DNA from 3 places in the Schinkia azotoformans genome. Region 1 is predicted to be linked to each of the others. Evidence: riboswitches for the same ligand, from Rfam matches in the RefSeq annotation. Region 1 holds a riboswitch; each other region holds the start of a gene.

The links. A riboswitch is a leader RNA that binds a small molecule or an ion and turns the genes downstream of it on or off. The one in region 1 is predicted to bind S-adenosylmethionine.
Region 2: linked by a shared signal. The riboswitch ahead of P9E47_RS02985 (bifunctional homocysteine S-methyltransferase/methylenetetrahydrofolate reductase) and the one ahead of P9E47_RS09865 (YezD family protein) in region 1 are both predicted to bind S-adenosylmethionine.
Region 3: linked by a shared signal. The riboswitch ahead of metK (methionine adenosyltransferase) and the one ahead of P9E47_RS09865 (YezD family protein) in region 1 are both predicted to bind S-adenosylmethionine.

Annotation. Positions count from the first base shown of each region.
Region 1 is NZ_JARSMD010000017.1:15,976-19,030, forward strand. It holds gene P9E47_RS09850 (MetQ/NlpA family ABC transporter substrate-binding protein) at 1-119, opposite strand, end outside; gene P9E47_RS09855 (methionine ABC transporter permease) at 177-842, opposite strand; gene P9E47_RS09860 (methionine ABC transporter ATP-binding protein) at 832-1,845, opposite strand; gene P9E47_RS09865 (YezD family protein) at 1,990-2,178, opposite strand; SAM riboswitch class I at 2,265-2,369, opposite strand; gene P9E47_RS09870 (YceI family protein) at 2,503-3,030, opposite strand.
Region 2 is NZ_JARSMD010000005.1:141,415-144,469, forward strand. It holds gene cdr (CoA-disulfide reductase) at 1-255, shown strand, start outside; gene P9E47_RS02980 (aspartyl-phosphate phosphatase Spo0E family protein) at 447-653, shown strand; SAM riboswitch class I at 792-878, shown strand; gene P9E47_RS02985 (bifunctional homocysteine S-methyltransferase/methylenetetrahydrofolate reductase) at 985-2,826, shown strand; gene metH (methionine synthase) at 2,885-3,055, shown strand, end outside.
Region 3 is NZ_JARSMD010000016.1:201,639-204,693, forward strand. It holds gene P9E47_RS09510 (cold-shock protein) at 1-161, opposite strand, end outside; gene P9E47_RS09515 (cold-shock protein) at 373-579, opposite strand; gene metK (methionine adenosyltransferase) at 847-2,046, opposite strand; SAM riboswitch class I at 2,238-2,410, opposite strand; gene pckA (phosphoenolpyruvate carboxykinase (ATP)) at 2,585-3,055, shown strand, end outside.

The DNA.
Region 1 (3,055 bases):
TTAGAACCTTCGCTCGTGGCCGCTTGACTTGTCTTTCCACTTTGTCCGCAGCCTGTTAAAATACCTACTAGCAAAACAAATAATAATATTGGTAAAACAACTTTTTTAAATTTCTTCATCATATACTCTCCTTCATTATTCATAGTTTTTATATTTAAGTACTTGGTTTAATCTCATTAGCGTTTATCTACAAAACGGGCAATTTTATCTCCACCGAATTGTATAAACTGCACTAGGACGATCAAAATAATGATTGTCGTAAACATTACAGTATTATCATAGCGATAATATCCAAAGCGGATCGCTAAATCACCGATACCACCGCCGCCAACGATACCGGCCATCGCAGAATATCCAACTAAACTAATCGTTGTAAGGGTCAACCCTTGAATAACACTTGGCTTTGCTTCAGGCAATAGTACATCCTTAATAATCATCCATGGTGTTGCACCAACTGCCACGGCTGCTTCAATGACCCCTTTGTCAATTTCACGTAGTGATGCCTCGACGATTCTTGCAAAAAACGGAATTGCTGCAACAGATAAAGAAACGGAGGCTGCTGTTGGCCCGATTGTTGTCCCTGTAATCAACTTTGTTAATGGGAGCAATGCCACTAGCAAAATAATATAAGGGATTGAGCGCACAATGTTAACGATGATCCCAACAATGGATTGAACGCGAATATTTTCTAAAAATAATCCTTTATCAGTCACGAATAATACCAGTCCTAATGGCAAACCTCCTACAATCGCAATCGTTAAAGAAATGAAAACCATATAGATCGTTTGAAAAAATGCTTTATTCAAGTCAGGTAATAGGTTTATCAAGGAATCAAGCAGCATCATCGAACACCTCCAATACTTCAACCCGTTGTTTAATGAAGCTAAGAGCACGTTCAATTTCAATTGATTCGCCTATTACTTCCATAATAAAAATACCGAGTGGCACTTCCTTGATGTATTCAATTTTTCCGTGAAGTATATTTCCTTTAATATTAAAAGTCTGAAGCATATCTGATACAATCGACTCCTCTGCTACCTCTCCTTTGAAAACAATTTTTACAATTTTTCCTTTTTTATTTGCGATTAGCCGATCAGGTAATCCGAAATGTAAAATTGTATTAATAAATTCTTTTGTTAAATCTTCCTTAGGATTAGCAAAAACTTCATACACCGTACCTTCCTCGATCACTTTTCCTGACTGCATAACCGCAACTTTGTCACAAATTTCTTTAACAACTTCCATTTCATGAGTGATCAGAACAATGGTTAAACCGAGATCCTCATTAATCTTTTTTAGTAGCTTAAGGATTGCTTTAGTCGTTGTAGGATCCAATGCCGATGTTGCTTCATCACATAGAAGTACATTTGGTTCATTCGCTAACGCCCTTGCAATGGCTACCCGCTGTTTCTGTCCGCCGCTTAATTGCGAGGGAAAGCTATCTTTTTTATCTTCAAGTCCCACTATCTCTAAAAGCCCAAGGACACGGTCTTGAATTTCAGCTTTAGATTTCCTTGCTGCCTTTAATGCGAAAGCAACATTCTCAAAAACAGTCTTCGAACTTACTAAGTAAAAATGTTGAAATATCATGCCAATCTTCAGACGCGCTTTCCTAAGCTCTACTTTATTTAAGGAAGTAAGTTCAACTTGATCAACATATACTTCTCCAGAAGTCGGCTTTTCTAATAAATTTAAACACCGTAAAAGTGAACTTTTTCCTGCTCCACTATACCCAATAATCCCAAAAATCTCTCCTTTTGCTATTTTCAGAGATACATGATCCACCCCCACTACAATTCCTTTTTTTGAATGATAACTTTTCACAAGGTTGTGAACTTCGATCAAATTCCCCACTCCAATCTTTGATAATTTAGGGCTTTTAACAAAATAAAAAAGCCCCTAAAGTTTTAGTACATAGTTGCACCTAAAAACTAAAGGAGCCTTCGGTGGTCCGATCGGCAAAAATATAATTTTGTTAGAGTCTTACTTTTAACTTTCATTTGTTCTAGGAGTCTTTGCTTTTTTTTGTTGTAATTGAAACCGGTGTTTTTCATTCTTTTCAATTTGTGTCACCTGTGAATCATGAACTGTTATTTGAACCGTTCCAAATTCTAAGCCTTCTAATGCATAAATAATTTTCTCAAGAACTTGGTGATCAATTCGTGTGTTTAAAGACAATGAAACCCTCTCCTCCCCAATCTTTTTTACATGTAAAAAACCCTCGTTCATTTTGAAAGAGGGTTAACCTGACAATGTCAATTTTCACCTTATCTTTCAGAATGAAATCATTCTGCAGGATTTAGCACCGTTCCATTATGGAGGTTGCTGGACTTCTATGGGCCTGTTCCCTCAGTCGCTCTTGATAAGAAATTATTATATTGATTAGTAATTAATGTCTATAATAAAACCAAGTAATCCAATTGTCAATGAATTATTTAAATTTTTTAAATAATAAAGAAAAAGGCATAGCCCAAGAATAGGCCATGCTTTTGCTTGCATACATTATGCTACTACAAACTCAAAGTTTGCAGATAATTTTACATCTTTACCAACTAGGAAGCCACCAGTTTCAAGCGCTGCGTTCCAAGTTAAACCGTAATTTTCACGGTTGATTTTTCCTTCCACATCGAATCCTGTTACAGTGCTGCCATCCATTGGATTTTTAGAAACACCGCTAAATTCTACTGTAAACTTTTCTGTATTTGTTACATCTTTAATTGTAACTAATGCTGTTAATTCATATTCTTCATCAGAGATTTTTTTAATCGATTGACCTTCGATTTTGATAGTTTGGTATTTTTCTACGTCGAAGAAATCTGCTGAACGTAGGTGTCCATCACGGTCATCATTATTTGTACTGATCGATGCGGCATCAATTGTTGCAGTTATTTTTAAACCTTCAAGATTATCAATATCACCTTCAACAGCAACATCGAAGTTTTTGAATTCACCTTTTGCCTTGGAAACCATCATGTGTTTCACTTGAAATCCGATCCCACTGTGTACTTTATCTAATGTAAATGTTGACATATTATTCGTCCTCCTAAAGTTCATT
Region 2 (3,055 bases), on a different contig from region 1:
CCACTAGATGAACTTCGTGATCACCTTGATGAACTTCCAAAAGATAAACCAATTTATGTGAATTGCCAAGTTGGTCTTCGTGGTTATCTCGCCGCAAGAATATTGACACTTAATGGATTTAAAGCAGTAAACTTGGATGGTGGTTGGAAAACTTATTCCACAGTTTATGGAACTGGAAAAGATTCAAATTGTAACATCGTTACAGATGACTCTGGTGTAGCACGATTCGATTGCGTTGGTAATCCAATTAAATAGGCAATTATAGTCATTGACAAAGGGTGGCCAGGAAAAAAACTCCTGTTCCACCTTTTTGGTATTTTTACCTTTATTGTAATATTTTCAATAAATTGTAAACAAATTGTGATCAAATTCACATCAAATTTAGAAGAAAAAAAGTTATAATTCAATTACACTATTATTACTATTTTTAAAATGGGGACTGCTCGATGGAAACAACTTCTACAAAGGTGCAATTAGATCAACTAAATTCATTAAATTCTTTAATTGAAAAAAAACGGAAACAAATGATAAATAATGGACTTCAATATGGTTTTACTAATAAAAGGACAATCATGATTAGCCAAGAATTGGACAAGCTTATTAATGAGGTTCTCCACCTTGGAAATTTATTAACCAAAGAATGTAAAGAGTAATATCCACAACCTTAATAAGTTGTGGGTATTTTTTTGACAATTGATACTATTTAACAATTCAAAAAAATCACTTGTAAATTTCGGTGTACTATAGTAAATTAGTGTAAACAAAAATACTACCCTAAGTATAAAACTATATTCTTATCTCGAGAGGTGGAGGGACTGGCCCTATGAAATCTCAGCAACCAGCCTGAAGGTCAGGTGCTAATTCCAGACAGATAAGAAGAAGAATTGCAATGCAAAAAGTCTTCTTCTTAATGGAGGAGACTTTTTCTATTTTGACGTATTTTTAGTTTGACTTAATCAAAACTATTAGGTAGTAGGTGAAAACATGGGATTTTTACAAGATTTGCAAAATCGTATTTTAATAGCTGATGGTGCGATGGGGACACTCCTTTATTCATATGGTGTTGATTTTTGCTTTGAAGAATTAAACCTCTTGCAGCCGGACCGTATTACACAAATCCATGAAACCTATATTAAGGCTGGAGCGGATGTAATACAAACAAATACGTATGGCGCTAACTATATAAAACTTGGTAGGTACGGTCTCGAAGATCAGGTCAAAGATATTAATACAGCTGCCGTACGCCTTGCAAAAAAAGCTGCTAAAGAAAATACGTATGTGCTAGGAACTTTCGGTGGAATACGAGGAATTAAAAAAAGTGCAGCAACGATTGATGAAATTAAACGGTCTTTTCGTGAACAGCTCTACAGCATTCTGATGGAAGGTGTAGACGGATTATTACTTGAAACATTCTACGATTTCGATGAAATAAAGACCGTTCTAGAAATTGCTCGAAAAGAAACCGATTTACCGATCATCTCCCAGGTTTCTATTCATGAGGTTGCCGTCTTACAGGACGGAACACCACTTCGTATTGCCTTAAAAGAACTTGAAGATCTCGGGGCTGATGTTGTCGGTTTAAATTGCCGTCTCGGGCCCCATCATATGACCCAAGCGTTGGAAGAAATACCATTGCCAAAGAAAGCGTTCCTTTCAGCCTATCCAAATGCAAGCTTACCAGATTATGTAGATGGGAGATTAATATATGAATCAGATGCCGAATATTTTGGCGAGTGTGCCGTTAACCTCAGAAATCAAGGTGTTCGCCTCATCGGTGGCTGCTGCGGAACAACGCCCAAACATATTAAAGCTGTTAGCAAAAGACTAAAGGGACTAGCACCTGTTACACATAAGGATGTAAAAATTAAGGAAAATAAAAATATTATTACTGTTACAGCCAAACCTACTCAACCACACCTGCATGAAATTGTTACAAAAGAACGGTCCGTTATCGTTGAGTTGGACACTCCAAAAACATTAAATACTACTGCATTCATAGAAGGAGCTAAAGCTTTAAAAGAGGTCGGCATAGACGCTCTTACAATGGCAGATAATTCATTGGCTTCACCAAGAATAAGCAATATGGCAATGGCAGCGATTGTTAAAAATGAAGTGAAAATACGCCCGCTTGTGCACATTACCTGCCGGGACCGAAATTTAATTGGACTTCAATCCCATTTAATGGGTTTGGATGCTTTAGGGATCGACCAAGTGTTAGCTGTTACCGGTGACCCTACAAAGGTTGGGGACTTTCCGGGTGCCACATCTGTTTATGACTTGTCTTCTTTTGAATTAATTAGTCTTATTAAGCAATTTAATGAGGGGATAACATTTTCAGGAAAACCCCTGCAAAAAAAGACTTCCTTCTCAGTTGCAGCGGCCTTTAATCCAAATGTTCGCCATCTAGATAAGGCTGTTAAAAGGCTGGAGAAAAAAATTGAGCATGGTGCCGATTATTTTATTAGCCAGCCCATTTTTAATGAACAGCAATTTTTACACGTTTACGAAGAAACGAAGCATATCACAAAACCCATTTATATTGGGATTATGCCAATTGTAAGCAGCCAAAATGCCGAATTTCTTCACAATGAGGTGCCGGGAATTAAATTGACCGATGTAATAAGAAGAAGAATGGCTGATTGCGGAACAGACCGCGAAAAGGCTGCCATCGAAGGCATCGCGATTGCCAAATCTTTAATCGATATGGCGTTCGATTTATTTAAAGGAATTTACTTAATCACACCGTTTATGCGCTATGAAATTTCGGTTGAACTTGTGCAATACTTAAAAACTAAAAACTCCAAAAATTTACTAACAAGAAATTAAAAGTTTTCTTAGCTAAGAGAGGAAGATTAGATTGTCACACAATACATTGCAAGAACAGATGAAGAAAAAAATACTGATTATAGATGGTGCAATGGGAACAATGCTACAGCAAGCAAATCTTTCTGCAGCAGATTTCGGTGGTGAACTATATGAGGGCTGTAATGAGTATTTAAACATAACGGCTCCCCATGTTATTGAATGGATTCACCGTTCTTATTTTGAAGCTGGG
Region 3 (3,055 bases), on a different contig from region 1:
CCTTCAACAACTTCGAAAGAAACTTTTTGACCTTCTTCTAATGACTTAAAGCCATCGCTTTGAATAGCTGAGAAATGTACGAAAACATCCTCTCCACCTTGAACTTCAATAAATCCAAAACCTTTTTCTGCATTAAACCATTTAACTGTACCAGTTTTCATTTGTATTTCCTCCAATATTTTTATTAATCACCATAAGCTTATTTACTTACATTTAATCAAATATAAAAAAGCCGTAACTACAAATTGTGGAGAAAGTAATCGTCCACATTCCATTTGCAGTCACGACTTACGTATATACATGCAAAATTTTATAAACGAACTTAATAGCGTATGCCTAATAATATACCATATAATTTCCTAAGTCAAATTTTTATTTAAAATTATGTCGGCTGTGATTTTCAACGACCTGCAGCATTTTAGTACTTGGGCTCATTTCGCTATGACATAATGGACAAGCTGGCTCGTCACTACTTTTGAAGTTATCACGAACCCAACAGTTGCAATCATCTGAAGTACACACCCACACCTTAGTCTCCTCTGTAACAACCTCTTCTACTGGTCTTCTTCCAAAAGCCATTACCTACCACACCTTTCGAGAATTATGTTCATAAAAAATCCAAATTAGCCATGATTGCAACAAAAAAACTTATTATAAAAACATAACAAAATAGGATGTGTTATATCTTTATAATAAGCGACTTCAAAATATGAATTTTTAAACCCTTTTTCATAGTATACCCTATAAAACATTTTTATACCAATTTATTTCAAAATTATGGATATGCGCCCATTCCCTCTAAAAAAAAGGGTAGATAAACTTCTAAAGCTTATCTACCCTCTATTATTATTGTAATGCCTCTTTTTGTAGTCTTTCTGCTTTATCTGTTTTTTCCCAAGGTACATCAAGGTCGATTCGACCAAAATGTCCGTAAGCAGCCGTTTCTTTATAGATTGGGCGACGTAAGTCTAACATTTTGATGATTCCAGCAGGACGAAGGTCAAAGTTATTACGGACAACTTCAACTAACTTCTCTTCTGAAACCTTTCCAGTTCCAAACGTATCAACAGCAATCGATACCGGTTGGGCAACACCAATTGCGTAGGCAAGCTGGACTTCACACTTTTCAGCTAACCCAGCTGCAACAATATTTTTGGCTACATATCTTGCTGCATAAGCCGCTGAGCGGTCAACCTTTGTTGGATCTTTCCCAGAGAATGCACCACCGCCATGACGTGCATATCCTCCATAAGTATCAACAATAATTTTTCTGCCTGTTAAGCCAGCATCACCTTGAGGTCCGCCAATTACGAAACGGCCTGTAGGATTAATGAAGTATTTTGTTTTTTCATCAATAAGCTCTTTTGGAACAATTGGGTTAATGACAAATTCCCTAATATCTTTTTGAATTTGTTCTAATGATACTTCCGGATTATGCTGTGTGGATACAACAATAGCATCAATGCGCACCGGTTTATCGTTTTCGTCATACTCAACCGTTACTTGTGTCTTACCATCGGGACGTAAATAGGAAAGGGTTTCATTTTTACGAACCTCTGCCAATCGGCGTGATAGTTTGTGTGCCAATGAAATAGGAAGCGGCATTAATTCAGGTGTTTCATTACAAGCGAATCCAAACATTAATCCTTGGTCTCCTGCTCCAATCGCTTCAATCTCTTCATCTGACATTTTACCTTCACGGGCTTCCAGGGCTTTATCAACACCCATTGCAATATCAGGAGATTGTTCATCAATCGATGTTAAAACAGCACATGTCTCAGCATCAAATCCATATTTTGCACGATTATACCCAATGCCATCAACTGTTTCACGTACAATTTTTGGAATATCCACATAAGTGGATGTGGTAATTTCGCCGGCAACTAGTACCAAGCCTGTTGTTACAGTCGTTTCAGCCGCTACACGAGCGTTTGGATCGTTTTTAAGGATCTCATCCAAAATAGCATCAGAAATTTGATCACATATTTTATCCGGGTGTCCTTCCGTTACTGATTCTGAAGTAAACAAACGACGATTCTTTGTCATTTAAATATGTACCTCCTAAGAATAAATCAATTTTAACGGTACTCATTCCCTTTATACGTTGGCTCATACCTTTTCTATATTTTAAGGTATCCATCTTTGTATAAAAAACTCAAAATAAATCATATAAAGACGCAAAAAAACCTTTCCTACAAATAAATGAGGAAAGGTTGTTTAATCAACTAAGCCTTTCACTCTTATCGCTCAAGACAAAAGCTTGTCTTGCAACAGGTTAAGCACCTTGTCACCATTTTTTATTTTCCAACGAAATAAACCGGATAGTTGCGATAATTTCATGGAAATAATAATAGTGTCGGTTGCCGGGTTTCTTAGGGTCTGTCCCCCCTCCACCAACTCGGGATAAGAGAGTATCCGTTCTGACCTATAGTATCGTAGAAAACCATATTTTGCAATTAAAATTTAAAAATTAGATAAAGATTTTAAATAGTATAGACTATTAATCTAAATATGTTATACTATTTAACATATTATAGATTAGATTATAAAATGATTTAAATTAATGAAAAGGAAGGTTTTGTTCATGAACTCTGTTCGTAACACGATTGAATTAAAGGATGTGATTAGTGGAGCTAATGTCCATCATAATCTGTCTGTTCCACAATTAGTGGAAAAAACACTATCAAGAGAAGAAGCTGTATTATCTTCAACAGGTGCTATCCGTGCTACAACTGGAAAATATACTGGCCGTTCACCAAAGGATAAATACATTGTCGAAGAGGCTTCAACAAAAGATAAAATTGATTGGGGTTCCGTTAACCAACCAATCTCTTCTGAAGTATTCAATTCACTTTATCAAAAAGTGTTAAATTACTTAAGTTCCAAAGATGAAATCTTCCGTTTCCAAGGATTTGCCGGGGCAGATACTAAATATCGTTTACCAATTCAAGTAATCAACGAATATGCATGGCATAATTTATTCGTTCATCAATTATTTATTCGTCCAACTGATGAAGAATTACAGTCACATACTCCGGAATTTACTGTAATAACT